2 regions of the Paenibacillus sp. FSL P4-0081 genome follow, and region 1 is predicted to be linked to the other one. Evidence: riboswitches for the same ligand, from Rfam matches in the RefSeq annotation. Region 1 holds a riboswitch; the other holds the start of a gene.
What was found. Region 1 has a riboswitch for cyclic di-AMP ahead of P40081_RS09245 (NfeD family membrane protein). Riboswitches for the same ligand answer to the same signal wherever they lie in the genome.

Region 1 (8,028 bases):
GAGAGCGATATCCCGCTGGCTGTCAGCTGCTTCGGTCCGGTAACGGTCTATGTCAATGGCTCCGCCGTGTTCCAGTCCAATCTGAACGACGATGTATTTCCGGACCGCAGGGCCTACTTCCGGACCGGGCTAAGCCAGGGCTGGAACCATGTGCTGCTGGAATTCACCGCAGTCGGCACGGGCTGCGGCGGCATCTTCGGCACGGGCAGCGTGAAAGGCGCGCCGCTGCATTTCCTGGCCCCGACAGCCGGGCGCAGCGGCTGTGAGGGCTGGATTTACAGCGCGCCGCAGCAGAGCAGATGGATGCTGCAGCCGGAGTGCGAGCGCGCCGGCGTTCCTCAAGGAGGAACAGCAGCACTCCAGGCGGAGCCGCTGCAAAGCGCATTCCGCAGCGGCGCGGACGAAGCGGCGCTCGCGTCCCGCTGTGCCTGGTATCCGCAGGCCGGATGGCCGGATACCGTGGCCTGCGCCGGGAATCTCGCGCGTATCTTCGGCGAGGTTCCCGGCGCGAAGGCGCTGGCCTGGAGCCGGCTGGCGGTGACAGCGCCGGGCTTCACTGACACCCGGCTGAGCCTCCGCAGCCGGGACGTGGCGGCACTCCGGGTCTATGTGGATGGCAGGCTTGCCGCCATCCAGCCCGGGGGGAGTGCCGGGCTTGAATGTGTGCTGCCGCTGGGCTTCGGCAGCCATGATCTGCTGGTCGAGGCCGTCTGCGGCGGCCCGGACTGGGGCTTCCGGCTGGAAGCGGCGGACGCAGGGGGAGAAGCGGAAGCGGACACCGTGAACCTGGTCTTGCCGCATCCTGTGGAAGGGCAGGCAGGACCCTGGCTGTATCTGGGGACCTTCCTTGCATCGGCTGCACCGGAGGCTGCTGCGGCGGCTATGATGGATACTCCCTTTGGGGAAGGGGCGGAGAGCTGCTTCTGGCGGGTAGACCGCCCCGGCGGAGCGGTCAGGCCGTATCTGGAGAGCACGCTGTACGGACGCTGGAATTATCCGCTGGGCGTGACGTTATACGGGCTGCTGTGCACAGGGACAGTGCTGGATGATTCCCATTACACCGCTTATACCAGAGGCCATATTGAGCAGTGCACACGGCTTCATGAATATTCACTCTGGGACACGGGCCGTTACGGCGCTCCGGGAATTAATCAGCAGCTGGCGCTAATCGACTCCCTGGATGATTGCGGCTCATTCGGTGCGGCGATGCTGGCAGCGCACAGCGTGCAGCCGCTGCCTGGAGCAGCCGGGGCGGCAGAATACATTGCCCGCTACATTCAAGGGACACAGTCCCGTGACGAGGCGGGTGCGCTCTACCGCACCCGGGGCACGACCGATTTCATGCAGGGAACAATGTGGTGTGATGATTTGTATATGAGCACCCCTTTTCTGGTCCGGTACTATCAGCTGACCGGCAATGCTGCCTATCTGGATGACGCCGTGGCCCAGTTTCTGCATTACCGCGCGCGGCTGTTCCAGCCGGAGCTTGGCATTATGCACCATGTCTATGACTATAAATTCGGCAAGCCGAACGGTGTGCCTTGGGGCAGAGGCAACGGCTGGGTGCTGTTCTCACTGACCGAGCTGCTGGAGATTCTGCCGGAGCAGCACCCGCAGCAGCCGGAGCTGCTGGATTATTTCCGGGAGCTGTGTGAAGGGTATCTGCGGCTACAGGATGCAGCAGGGCTATGGCATCAAGTTCTGACGGATGCTGAAACCTATGCGGAGGCATCCTGCTCTTCAATGTTCGTGTATGCCTTCGCGAGAGGGGTACGCAGAGGCTGGCTGCTCAAGCCGCAACCCTACGCCGCTGCAGCAATACGCGGCTGGCACGCCCTTGCCGAATACTGCATCGACAAGCAGGGGAATGTCTACGGCGTCTGCCGGGGATCAGGCTACTCCTTCAATAAGCTCTATTACAAGGAGCAGCTCACCTGGCAGCTCAACGATACTCACGGAATTGGCATAGTACTGCTGGCCGGTATTGAAGCGCTGGAGCTTACGCGGGAGCTGGAAGCACAGAAACGATAAAGAAATTATACTGTATTGATAATATTTGCCGGCCGGGGCTGTCTAGTAAGCAGATTCACTGCTTACTAGACAGCCTCTTTGCTATGTAACAGCACTGCTCCAGAGAAACGGAGCAAGAAGGAGTAAATCATCGGCCGCTTAAGAACGAAAGCAAAGAATACGCCTTCATTCATGCAGGGACGGCATTTTTGGCTTCTTTTGTCAACCGCAGCGTTTTACATTAAATGGCTGCAGGCGTAAGATTCAAATCAACAACCGAATGAAATTTAACTGTTCTCAAATGGCTGAATTCCAGTAATGGGAACGGGGGAACCAACGGTGATTACGGCTTTTGCTCAGATAGCGGCCGCTCACCTGGGGTGAATCCTTGCTGCATGCTGTAACGGTGCTCCGGCAAGGTAGGGCAATCTCGCTGCCCGAATCCGTCAGCTAACCCCGTAAGCCTCGAAGAGAGAGGATGAGCGCCATGATCGATTAACCGACCACGGAGAGCCCTGCTGCTGCTGTGGTCTTTTTGCTGTGCAGGCAGTGGGGGAAGACGGTCTGAATCAAGAATAACAATTCATATAACAACGTAAAAAGTATCTTTATAATGTGATCTGAACTGCCTAAGGAGGTGATCGTTATCTTAACTATATTTATCGTGTGCTTCTGGGTCGGACTGCTCCTGCTCCTCAGCGGCGGACTTCACGGGCATAGCCTGGCGGGTCATCTGCATGCGGGGGGCGGTGACGCCGGGGGTCCGGGCTTTGTGCCTATACTCCCGCTGATGGTGTTTGTAACAGTCTGGGGCGGCTCTGGTTATGTGCTTATCCGCTTCAGCGGAATGAGCGTGCTTGCAGTAGTGCTGATCTGTACCATGATTGCCTTGCTGACAGGGTGTCTGATGTATGCAGTGCTGGCCCGGGTGATGACCCGGTATGACAGCAGCATGAATGAATTGGATTATGAGCAGGCAGGGCAGCTTGGATACATCAGTGTGCCTGCAGCGGATGGGGCAGCCGGGGAAATGAAATATGTGCTGCACGGAACGATGCGCTCCATTGGAGTGCGGGCAGCAACCGGCCAGCAGCTCGTGAGGGGCGACAGGGTGATTATTTTGAAGGTGGATAAGGGAATGGCGGAAGTAACCCTCTTCGAGAGGGAATTCGGAGAAGTATAAATGACGGGGAGTGTCGGACCAAATGGTTATTCTTTATTTAATCTCAGGCATTGTTGTTGTTATTCTGCTGGCTTTGTTCAGTATCGTGACCGCTTATAAAAAAGTCCCGCCCAATCAGGCGATGATTGTATACGGTCTCGGCGGTAAAAGAGTGGTGCAGGGCGGCGGGACGTTCGTCATCCCCGGCTTCCAGAACAATAAGACCATCTCGATGATGCTGATGAGCTTCGATGTCATTCCGGCGCAGGCGATGTTCTCCCGGCAGGGCATCAAGCTCAACCTGGAGGCGGTCGCCCAGATAAAAATCAAAAGCGATCCCACCGCTATTCTGACGGCCAGTGAGCAGTTCATCGACCGGCCGGAAGAAGACCGCGAGACGATTATCCTGCATTCGGTGGAGGGCCACCTGCGCGGCTTAATCGGGCAATTGACGGTGGAATCCATCCTAAAGACGCCTGATGAAATCAACAGCAAGATGAGGGAGACCTGCTCGGAGGACCTCGACAAGATGGGGCTTGAGGTCGTCAGCTTCACCATCAAGAAAATTACGGATGACAAAGGGTATATCGACAATATGGGGGTTCCGGAAATTGAGCGCATCCGCCGCGATGCCAGCATTGCCAAGGCGGAAGCGGAACGCGACATTCAGATCAAGCAGGCCGAGGCGGAGAAGGAATCCTCCATTGCCAAAGCCAATGCGCATCAGGCCACCATTGAAGCGGGAACCGCCGCCCGCGCGAAGGAATCCCTGTTTGAGAAGGAACTGAACATCAAGCAGGCGGATTTCAAGCTGGAGACAGAAGTGAAGAAGGCACAGGCGGATCTTGCGTATGAATTGCAGCAGAACAAAATTAAGCAATCGCTCGTTACCGAACAGGTCAAAATCACGCAGATGGAAGCGGAGGCCAACCGCACAGTCCGGGAAATTGAAGTCGAGCTGAGACAGCGGGAGCTGGAGGCAACGGTGATCAAGCCTGCCCAGGCGGAGAACCAGGCTACGGTCATGAGAGCGGAAGCCGCCAAGCAGCGGCAGATTCTTGAGGCGGAAGCCGAGGCAGCGACAACGACCAAGCGCGGACTGGCCACGGCGGAAGCTGAGCTGGCGAAAGGGAGAGCGAATGCGGAGATTGTCCAGCTGGCCGGAGCGGCGGAAGCGGGAGCCCTGGAGAAGAAAGCCGAAGCGTACAAACAGTTCACACAAGCTGCGCTTACCGTGGAATTCCTGAAAATACTGCCGGAGCTGGCTGAGAAAATTGCTTCCCCGCTCGCCAAGGTGGATAAGATTACAGTGATTTCCCAGGATGGAGCTACCTCAGGCGTGAACAAAATTACCGGTGATATCGCCAAAATAATGGCCCAGGTTCCTGAGTTGACCCAGACGCTTACCGGTATGAATGTGACCGAAGCGCTCAGCGGACTGCTTGGCCGGGATAAAGAGCAGTAATTCATATACAGCAGCAATAAAGCCGCCGTTCTTTCGTTAATGGAGAATTGCGGATTTATTGCTTTTTTGTGTGCCGGTTATTCTCACTGGTCACAGACGTGAAGCTGGATTTGTAGTAAACTGGAAGGAATGTACTGTCTGCTCGCAATTATTCTACAGAAAAGAATGTGATATATTTATGCAGCTTCAGGCTCGACTGCCGGCCAAAAAATGGCTGGAGAAGTACCTTTCCGGGGAAGGGATGGATTACCGGCAAATTGTAGCTTTATTTATTCCGATCCTGATTGACCAGGCTTTCATCATCGGGCTTAATCTGGTAAACACTGCGATGATCAGCTCATCCGGCATGGCGGCGGTCAGTGCGGTGAATATGGTAGATTCACTGAATATATTCCTGATCAACGTATTCGTTGCCATTGCTACCGGCGGGACAGTGGTCGTTGCGCAGTACAAAGGCAGCGGCAACGACCGGATGGTATCCCAGGCTACGGCGGGTTCGGTTACCTCGGTATCGCTGATCGCCGTGGGAATCGGACTTCTGCTCATGGGCTTCCACACGCCGATACTGAACCTGCTGTTCGGAACAGCTTCCGCCGATGTGCTGGATAATGCCCGGATCTACATGATCGGCAGCAGTATTTCTTATCTGGGGATCGCCGTGGTTCAGGCTGTGTGCGGTGCGCTGCGCGGCGTCGGCAGGACGCGGGCTTCGCTGATGCTGTCGCTGATCATGAATCTGCTGTACGTACTTCTGAACGTAGTCTTCATTAACCTGCTGCACATGGGTGTGCTGGGGATGACGCTGGCGGTCAATATCGCGCGGTATGCGGGCATGATCTTTGCCCTGGTGTACCTGTTCAAGATTGACACGGTACTGCGTGTGCGGGTCCGCGACCTGTTCCATGTTCCGGTCTCTATGCTGCGCAGAATTATGTTCATCGGCGTTCCATTTGCAGCTGAGCAGATGTTCTTCAATGGCGGCAAGCTGCTGACCCAGATTTTTATTGTTAGTATGGGCACCTATGCGATTGCGACCAATGCTATTGCCGGCTCGCTGGCGATGGTGTTTCAGATACCGGCCAGTGCGTTGTCTCTGACGATCGTGACGGTGGTGGGCCAAAGCATCGGGCGGGGGGATGTGGCAGATGCCAGAAAATTCATCAAGTCCTTCCTCTGGATCGGTTCAGCCTCGTATGCCTTGGTCGCCCTGCTCCTGATGCCGCTGTTCCATCCGCTGGTGTCAATCTTCTCTCCGCCTCCTGAGATCATTGACGACTTGTTTGTAGTCCTGCTGGTGAATGCTATTGCCCAGATTCCGCTGTGGGCGGTCAGCTTCATTCTGCCGTCCGCGCTGCGGGCAGCGGGGGATTCCCGCTTCACCTCTATCACCTCCATGCTGTCGATGTGGCTGTTCCGGGTCGTATTCGGTTACATTCTCGGGATCGTCCTAGGCTACGGTGTGCTGGGGGTCTGGCTGGCGATGAACTGCGAGTGGGCCGTCCGGGGATTTGTGTTTCTATGGCGCTTCAGAGGCGACAAATGGTTTGCGCATAAGCTGATATGAACGCTGTGGCTGCTGATCTAAAGGCTGTCCCGTAAGTAGTTTTCCCATAAATGTAAGACAACAGAGCAGCGTTGCCCGTTATTAAGTGGCGCTGCTCTGCGTTTTTTGTATCGCGTGCAGATTCCCTGCACGTGGTGTAATGAAGTGAAGGCTGGCGCGATATGATGTCGAGCCGCGTCGGGCTGTCCAAGTGTTCTCCGGTAGGAGTGGCTTCTTCAGGCCAGCAAGTGGAAAAACGTATCTTAATTCGTCAATTTCTGAGCGATGTGCGGAAGCAAGTGGAAAAACAACATCTAATAGGGGTAGTTTTCACTACTTTGGATGAAATGGAGTGATTTAAGTGCTGTTTATCCAACTGCTGATTAAGCAGGGGGACATTCGCTCATCAGCAAGTGTAGTAAATCCAACTGCTACTAATCCGGCCTCTATAGCATCCGGCTTATAAAGTGGCAAACAGGTGCTTCTTAGTTCTGACACTCCAGTGAAATGAACTATAAAAAGCACGGTACAATCTTTAGTTTCGGGTAAGACGCTTTTTTTGCATTATGCTACGATTTGGGTTGAGAAGGGGGGCAGCTTTCACATAACTGTAAGCGCTTAACTCAAAAGAAACCCAAATTCATACAGAGGAGTGCAATGCATGAAGCGAATAATCAAGCAAGTCTCTCTCGTATTACTGGCAGCCGTCCTGCTTCTTCCGGCAGGCGGGTATATTCCGGCTGCTCAGGCAGCAGAGGCCCCGGCCACGGTATACCACGAAAGCTTTGCGGGCGGCACAGGCAAGGCAGTCCAATCCGGAGGCGCCAGCCTCAGTGCAGTCACGGGAGTTTCTTTTGACGGAAATGCCGATGGGGCAGCGTTATACGTAAACAACCGGGTAAATAACTGGGATGCGGTTGATTTTAATTTCTCGGATGTCGGCCTCAAGAACGGGCACACGTACACCGTCACTGCTGTCGTCTACGTTGATGCAAATGTAGCGGTCCCGGACGATGCGGCGGCGGCGCTCCAGACAGTGAAAAGCTATGGGAATTATACGGCAGTACCCTATGTGGCAGGCCAATCAGTCACACTAAAGAAAACATTCACTGTGGATACCAGTGCCGTGGACCCCGACAAGAAGGATTATGCCTTGCGCATCAATTCCAACGAGGCCGGGGCCGCAGTGCCATTTTATCTTGGAGATATTCTGTTCACTGAAGAGGGCACTCCAGGCGGCGGGGAAGAACCTGTCCGGGACCCGGCTTTACCATTCAATACGATCACCTTTGAAGACCAGACGGCAGGCGGCTTCACCGGCAGAGCGGGAACTGAGCTGCTTACGGTGACCAATGAAGCGAATCATACGGCGGATGGTTCCTACGCGCTGAAGGTTGAAGGCAGATCCTCTACCTGGCACGGGCCTTCCCTGCGTGTGGAGAAATACGTGGATAAGGGCAGCGAATACAACATCTCTGCCTGGGTCAAGCTGATCGATCCTGCCAGCTCGCAGCTCCAGCTGTCTACGCAGGTGGGCAATGACAGTGGTGCGAGATATGTGGCCCTGTCCCCCAAGACGATCAGCACTGCTGACGGCTGGGTGAAATTTGAGGGCAGCTACCGCTATAACAGTGTGGGCGGCGAATATCTGACCCTTTATATTGAAAGCTCCAACAACACAGCAGCCTCCTTTTATATCGACGATATCACTTTTGAGCATACAGGCACCGGCCCGGTGGATATTCAAAGGGATCTGGTTCCTCTAAAAGCAGCCTATCAGAATGACTTCCTGATCGGTAACGCTATTTCAGCCGAGGATCTGGAAGGTGTCCGGCTGGATCTGCTGAA
Region 2 (8,028 bases), 3.8 Mb from region 1:
CTTATAGTATCCGCGAGATTGTTGCACAGGCAGGGACCTTGACAGAAAGTGCCATGTTTATCCCGTCCATGCTGCTTATTCTCCTGGGTGCCTTTACGAAATCCGCCCAGTTTCCGTTCCATATCTGGCTGCCTGATGCTATGGAAGCGCCGACTCCGGTAAGTGCATACCTTCACTCGGCTACCATGGTTAAGGCGGGGATCTATCTGGTGGCGCGGCTCACCCCTCTATATGCCGGAGCATCCGAGTGGTTCTGGCTCGTTTCTGTCACAGGACTGGTAACTCTGATCTATGGTTCGTTCAAAGCCATCCGGCAAACGGATCTCAAAGCCTTACTCGCGTACTCCACGATCAGTCAACTCGGATTGATCATGTCTTTGCTGGGACTCGGGTCGGCGGCAGCCTTCTTTACCGGCACGGGGGATGCGGTTTTTTATACGATGGCTACTACTGCAGCGCTCTTTCATCTCATTAATCATGCTGTATTTAAAGGCAGTCTGTTTATGGTTGTGGGCATCATTGACCACGAGACGGGTACCCGTGATCTGCGCAAGCTTGGAGGGCTTATGTCTCTCATGCCAGTCACCTTCTCTGTCGCATTGATCGGGGCGTTCTCCATGGCTGGATTGCCGCCATTCAGCGGATTCCTTAGTAAAGAAATGTTCTTCACCTCTATGCTTAATATCCGGGAGTTTGACATCCTGAGCTCAGGATACTGGACGCAGCTCTTTCCGGTAATTGCCTGGATTGCCAGTGTGTTTACCTTTGTATATAGCATGATTTTTGTCTTCAAGACCTTCCGCGGCAAGCTGAGGGAAGACAAACTGGATAAAATTCCGCATGAAGCTCCACTGGGTCTCTTGCTGTCACCGGTGATTCTAATTTCACTTGCTGTAGTGTTTGCATTCTTCCCTGACCTGGTCTCTGCTACGCTGATTGAACCGGCAATGTCTTCCATCCATACGGGGATACTCGCACCGGAAGAAGCTTTTGAAGTTTCTATTCATTTCTGGCATGGCTGGACACCGGAAATCTTCATGACCCTCGGCGTTATAGCCGCAGGTACACTGTTATTTAGAATCTATACCCGGCTGCGGGTACTGGACCGCGAAGCAAGCGGACGCAATACGCTGAACCGTATGTATGACTTCTCGCTAAGACTGCTGGAGAATGGTTCAAGACGTTTGACTGATGCCTATATGACTGGTTCCAATCGCCATTACCTGCTCTATATTTTCAGCTTTTTCATCATTTCGTTACTCACAGTTCTGCTGCTGCAGTCAGGCATAAGCTTTGGCATGGATCAGTATGCCTCATTGTCTTTTTATGAAACGGCTGTTGTAGCAGCAATGCTGTTGGCTGCCTTTGCTGTTCCATTTGCCAAGTCACGTGTTAACGCGATTCTTTTCACCGGTGGTGTAGGGTACATGGTGACGCTGCTCTTCGTTCTTTTCCGGGCACCGGATCTTGCACTCACCCAAATGATTATAGAGACCGTATCGGTCATTCTGTTCCTTCTTTGTTTCCGGTATTTACCTAAGCTGAAGAAGCAGAGAGAGCCGCTGCGCTTTAAGCTGCCCAATCTGATCATAGCGCTTGGAGCCGGCATTACAATGACGTTGATCGCTCTGGCGGCTATGGGTACCAGTCCTTTTGAACCTATCTCCGAGTTTTTCCTGAAAGAAAGCTATAACCTGGCTGGCGGCAAGAATGTTGTTAACGTCATCCTGGTAGATTTCCGCGGGTTCGATACCTTGTTTGAAATCATGGTGCTTGGCATCGCCTCACTGGCCATTTATGGTCTGATTCATTTGAGAATGGAAGAGGAGTTGACGCCGCTCCAACCCGCCAAGAATGAAAAATTACCGCTGCGCAGCAATGACGTGATTCTGCAGACAATGTCCAAGGGGATTGTCCTCATTATTCTGATATTCTCCCTGTATCTGTTCTTTGCCGGACATAATCATCCGGGGGAGGCTTTATCGGGGCTTTGATGACTTCTGCTGCGCTGATCCTCATTACAATCGCATTTGGAATGGATCAGGTACGTAAGGTGTTACCTGTGAATTACCGGCTGCTTACAGCTTCCGGACTCCTGCTGGCTATTCTAACAGCGTCAGGCTCATTCCTGTTTGACGCTCCTTTTCTAAGTCATGCTTTCGGCCATTTTCATCTGCCAGTGCTTGGCGATACGGAGCTGGCGACTGCCGTCCTGTTTGACCTTGGCGTATACCTGGCCGTGGTCGGTGTAACGATGAACATCATTTTATCGATCGGAGGGGAAAAGAAATGGAACTCCTAATGGCGGTTGCGGTCGGCATTCTCTTCACGATCGGTGTGTACCTGATTCTGTCCAAAAGCCTGCTGCGCATTGTGCTGGGAACCTCCCTGCTGACGCATGGTGTCCATCTGCTGCTGCTCACAATGGCCGGGCTCAAAAAGGGTGCAGCCCCTGTGCTGGGCAAAGCGGATACTTATGTTGATCCGCTGCCGCAGGCATTGATTCTAACCTCCATAGTTATCAGCTTTGGGGTTACAGCCTTCTACTTCGTACTCGCGTACCGGTCTTACCAGACGCTGGGTACTGACGAAATTGACAGCATTAAGGAGGACAACGAATGAGCAATCTATTGGTACTCCCGATTCTCATTCCGCTGACTACGGCTGTCATCCTGATTTTTCTCAAAGAGAAGATCCGGCTTCAGCGCGTGATTAGTGCGCTCAGCGGTCTGCTGAACATTCTGGTTGCAGTGCTGCTGGTTTCACGTGTCCACTCTGAGGGCATACAGACCTTGCAGATGGGGGGCTGGGCTCCTCCGTACGGGATTGTATTTGTAGGTGATATGTTTGCTGTATTGCTGGTAATGATGGCTTCGATCGTCAGCTTTGCGATTCTGTGCTACTCTTTCAGCAGTATTGGAGAGAAGCGGGAGCGGTTCTATTATTATACGTTCTTTCAGTTTTTGCTGGTCGGGGTATACGGCTCGTTTCTTACCGGAGATATTTTCAACCTGTTTGTCTTTTTTGAGGTCATGCTGATTTCTTCTTATGCGCTCATCTCACTCGGAGGGACCAAGCTTCAGCTAAGAGAAACATCGAAATATCTGCTCATCAATATCGTATCCTCGACACTGTTTGTAGCAGCGGTAGCTTATCTCTATGCAGCAGTAGGAACACTCAACATGGCACACCTGTCCCAGCGTATCGCTGAAGCGGGACAAGGCGGCGTGCTTAATGTGATTGCTGTTTTGTTCCTGATTGTATTTTCCCTAAAGGCAGGGCTGTTCCTGTTCTTCTGGCTTCCAGGGTCATACAGTGCGCCTCCGGCGGCTGTTAGAGCGTTGTTCGGTGCACTGCTGACCAAAGTGGGACTCTATGCAATCATCCGCACCTTCACGCTGCTGTTTGTTAACGATCCCGGCTTCACCCATGACTGGATTGCCTGGATGGCTGCTGCTACCATGATTCTGGGCAGCCTGGGGGCAGTCGCTTATAAGGATATCCCGAGGATTCTGAATTATAACATCATTATCAGCGTTGGATTTGTAGCCTTTGGACTCGCTGCAGGGACTGCAGATTCACTGAATGGGGCGGTCTTCTATCTGCTGCACGATATGCTGGCCAAGGGACTCATGTTTATTCTGGGCGGGATGATTATATCCGCAGCCGGAACTGACCGGCTAGGCAGTATGGGCGGGATGATTAAAAGGTATCCGTTCATCGGCTGGATGTTCTTTATCCTTGCTCTTGCCCTGACAGGTATTCCGCCGCTGAGCGGGTTTGCCGGCAAGATTCTGATCATCCGCGGAGCTCTGGCTGAGGGAATGCTGACGTTGTCCTTAATTGGACTAGGATCGAGCTTACTGGTGCTGTATTCCCTGATGAAGGTGTTCAGGCTGGCGTTCTGGGGAAATGAACCGGTGAATGAATTGCCTAGAGTGAACTTGAAGGCTGCATCGGCTATTGCCGCCGGACTCCTGCTGCTTGTGATTGCTATGGGGGTCGGTGCCGAGTCCGTCTATGCTTATGTATCGCAGGCAGGCGAGGTTTTGGCGTCACCTGCGCGGTACATTGAAGCCATAATGAAGGAGTAGAGAAGATGGCCCTACAATTCCTCTTAAATCTGTTGATTGCCTTTCTGTGGATGGCGATAAATAACGATGGCTCTGGCTCAAGCTTCATAGCCGGCTACGTCATCGGTATTATATTATTGCTGATTTTGACGAAATCCCTGGCCCGGACCCGGCCATTCTATCTCATACGTATATGGGCTATACTGAAGCTTCTGCTGATCTTTGCCCGTGAACTTACGGTCTCGAATTTCGTGGTCATCGGCCATATCATCCGTCCAAAGCTGGCTATACGTCCCGGTATCTTTGCTTATGAGACTGCCTTGACCTCGGCTTGGGAGGTTACGCTGTTATCGTGCCTGATCTGTCTGACGCCGGGAACCCTGACTCTTGATGTTTCGAAGGATGGCAGGACGCTGTACATTCATGCAATTGATATTAAAGATGCAGAGCTGCTTGTCGCGCAGATTAGAGGCACTTTCGAACAAGCGATTATGGAGGTGACCCGGTAATGATCCAGGTTATGCTAACCGTGGCAATGATCATTCTGGCGCTGGCGATGCTGGCATGCCTGTTCCGTCTCCTGAAAGGGCCAACCCGATCAGACAGGGTTGCCGCGCTCGATACGATAGGCATTCATGTACTCGCAATGATCACTGTTTTCTGTATGCTGCTGGATACCCAGGACTTTCTTGAAGTTATTCTGGTTATCGGTATTCTGACGTTTATTGGAACAACGGCACTGGCCAGATATATTGAACGGGGAGCCGTTATAGAGGATGGAGGGAACCCGAATGACAGGTGAACTGATTAGCTCCATTCTTGTGGTGATGGGTGCAGTCTTCTGCGGCTTAAGTGCCTTCGGCTTAGTCCGGCTGCCTGATGTGTACCTGCGTTCACATGCGGCCACCAAAAGTGCAACCTTCGGGGTGCTGTGTCTGCTGACAGGAGGCTTCCTGTACTTTTGGTTTAAAGACGGAACGGTTAATGTCAAGCTGCTGCTGGCGATTGTTTTTGTATTCATCACTTCACCGGTGGCAGGCCATTTAAATGGCCGGGCAGCCTACCGTTCAGGAGTCCCCTTGTGGAAGGGGAGCGTACAGGATGATCTGAAGGTCCTGGGGGAAGAAAGTCAGGAAACGTCTGCAAAATAATACTTAATCGCTGAATTCCTTATAGGAAGCGGGGGAACCAGGTTATATGGGGTGAATCTCGGGAAAAACGAGTAGGGCTACTTTCAGGCCCGAATCCGGCAGCTAACCCCGCAAGCGTTCATGAGAGGATGCACTGTTTATGCCGCATATTGAAGGTGAATGGAACGTCGCTGTATTACGAGATGTCGGGCAACGGTCTGCCTATTGTTTTTATTCATGATTATTCGACCTCCCATCATCTGTTTGAGCCGCAAGCGGATTATTTCAGCAAGCGTGCGAAAGTAATCGTATTCGATTTAAGAGGGAACGGGCAGTCCGGTAAAATGGATGTGGAGATTAGCCGGATCGTAGACACACATTGTGAAGATTTGAAGCTGTTATTGGACGCTCTGGCTGTAGAGAGGGCTGTAATCGTAGCTTGTTCCGGTGGTGCTGTGCTCGCCCAGCTCGACAGACCGCACGAAGGAAATTGCAGCAGAGTATGGTGCGGTCATTTATGACTTTGAATGGATCGGTTGTTCAAGGAACTGAACAGTGAGGGAAGGGTAACCTCAAGCCTCCGGCGAAACCGGCGGGTCCGGCGGGACTGCAATATTCAGTGGATCGGCCCGGTGCATAAGTATTTGGCGGCGGGGGGCTCACGCTGGAGAGCAATATATGTACCACGCACTTCATGAAGAAGCACTCAAATATTACGGCAAGTTTCTGGAGGCCGGTCAAGGCAGGATCGAGGACAATATCCGGATGGATCTACGGCCAACTGCCTTCGCAGGCAGTTGGCCGTTTTTGATGCGAAAAAACGCAAATAAGTAATTTCACACATTTATTTCGTGGAACACGAATACCATTAAAATATATAAGTCCACTAGAAAGAGGAGAGATGTTATGGTTCGCCATTACACGCAGCTGGAATTGATCACGATATCGAAATTACCTCCGACCACAGTGAAGAGATGGCTAGAGTATTTCTCTTATTTTGTAGCCGCGACCCGTCAGGGAGACCAGGTGCTTTACCCTTATGAAACTTTGAAACTACTGAAGCGGATCAGTGAACTGCGTGCAGAGCGTTACCATCTCAGTACCATTGTTCGTCTGCTGATTGAAGACGGCTTTCCGATGTATGGCAAAGAGGACAAGAAGGAGTTGCAACCTCCTCCGCCAATGGAGAAAATCAGCGCCGAGCCGAAGAAGCCGGACAGACAGCAGCTGCTTGTTGCTTCCCTGGCGGCGCTTGCCGATGAGCTTAACCGGATTGCGGATCATCTTAACCACTTGAAGGTGCAATAAATACATTCCGGACCGAATTCAATGAGCGGCAGCTTCATGGTTTGAGCTTGTCCATTTTGCTTAGACTCAGCCACTGCCCCCGCGTAACCGAGGTATCGGGAGTAATGCCCAGATGCGCGGACATTAGACGTGATTTATGAGGTGGTGAAATCTGGTTGGAACTTAAGATACCGGATGATTATCAAGAGGAATCATGAACGATACTGTCGTGCCCCTGCCCGGTTCACTCTGGATAAGAAGACCCTGGCCATACCGCTGAACCAAACGGCGGTTGGTATTCCTTAAGCCGATTCCCCCGGTGTTATGCCGGGTAAGGCTTAGGAGGTTCTCAATCTCGGCAGCCGGAATCCCTTTGCCATTATCTATAATCTGTACACAGGCGCCAGCTTCCGCCTGATATATGCGCACCACCAGTTCGCCGCCCTTCGCCCGGCTCAGCAATCCATGTCTTACTGCATTCTCAACGAGCGGCTGGATGGACAGCGGAGGAAGCTTGAAACGGAGAGCGGGCTGGATCTCCCACACCACAGTTAACCTGTCTCCAAAACGGACTTGCTCAATGAATAAATAGGATTTCACCAGGGAAATTTCATTCTCCAGATCCACCAGCTGATTCGTATTAATGAAATCAACGCTATACCGCAAGTAATCTGCAAATGCACCCGCTACATTACGCATCTGTTCCATATCAAATTCACTCAGGGCCATAATGGAGTTGATGGTGTTGAATAAGAAATGCGGTTTGATCTGGGCCTGCAAGTAGGCTGTTTCCATCCGCAGACTTTGGTCAATCGATTGTTTCAACGAAATTAATGCCTGCACTCTGTACTTCAGCTCTAATCTTTCAACAGGTTTGGTTACATAGTCATTGGCTCCATGTAAGAATTCTGTATATGACTCTTCTGAAATCGAATGGGTAATTAACAAGAGTATCGGCAGCTCCGTAATATCAAAATGTTGTCTGACCTGCTTGGTAAGCTCATATCCTGACATTTGCGGCATTTTCACATCGGCAATTAACAAATCCCAGGAAGCAGAGCGGATCAGTTCAAGGGCTTCATCGGCACTGGAGACCGCAGTTAATCTGTAATTTTCTTCATAGAGAATATCAGCCAACACTTTCAGGTTCACCGGATCCTCGTCCACAATTAGAATATTGGGTCTTGCCATCTCATAGAGAGGCCCGGACGATCCTGCACGGACCACTTCAGCAGATCCTTTATCTTCGCTAATGTTGCGGCGTTGTTTAACCCTAGAGGCTTCAATAATAATCTCTCCTTGCTCCGTTATACTTAATTGCGTTATGCAGCAAATTAAATAGAATTTGGGATAATCTTTTTTCATCTGCATATACGTGTGAGAGTTTTGAAGAGATAGTTAACCGGGAAAATCAACATATAAATGCTATAAATGGAGAGGGTTGTTATATAAAACCGAAAGTCCTTCCAATAATGTTGCTTGCACATTCCTTTGGCGTAATGGTTGTTAGTGCAGCTACCTCACTCACATTTCCGTTT

Region 2: another riboswitch for cyclic di-AMP. It lies ahead of P40081_RS25495 (alpha/beta fold hydrolase); the one in region 1 lies ahead of P40081_RS09245 (NfeD family membrane protein).

What each region holds. Positions count from the first base shown of each region.
Region 1 is NZ_CP009280.1:2,171,292-2,179,319, forward strand. It holds gene P40081_RS09240 (glycoside hydrolase family 88/105 protein) at 1-2,031, shown strand, start outside; cyclic di-AMP (ydaO/yuaA leader) riboswitch at 2,304-2,490, shown strand; gene P40081_RS09245 (NfeD family membrane protein) at 2,648-3,193, shown strand; gene P40081_RS09250 (flotillin family protein) at 3,216-4,637, shown strand; gene P40081_RS09255 (MATE family efflux transporter) at 4,816-6,201, shown strand; gene P40081_RS09260 (glycoside hydrolase family 10 protein) at 6,842-8,028, shown strand, end outside.
Region 2 is NZ_CP009280.1:5,966,330-5,974,357, reverse strand. It holds partial or broken gene P40081_RS25525 (Na+/H+ antiporter subunit A) at 1-2,302, shown strand, start outside; gene P40081_RS25520 (Na(+)/H(+) antiporter subunit C) at 2,290-2,622, shown strand; gene P40081_RS25515 (Na+/H+ antiporter subunit D) at 2,619-4,094, shown strand; gene P40081_RS25510 (Na+/H+ antiporter subunit E) at 4,100-4,582, shown strand; gene P40081_RS25505 (Na(+)/H(+) antiporter subunit F1) at 4,582-4,875, shown strand; gene mnhG (monovalent cation/H(+) antiporter subunit G) at 4,865-5,224, shown strand; cyclic di-AMP (ydaO/yuaA leader) riboswitch at 5,223-5,356, shown strand; gene P40081_RS25495 (alpha/beta fold hydrolase) at 5,380-5,724, shown strand; gene P40081_RS25490 (MerR family transcriptional regulator) at 6,110-6,511, shown strand; gene P40081_RS25485 (sensor histidine kinase) at 6,674-7,717, opposite strand.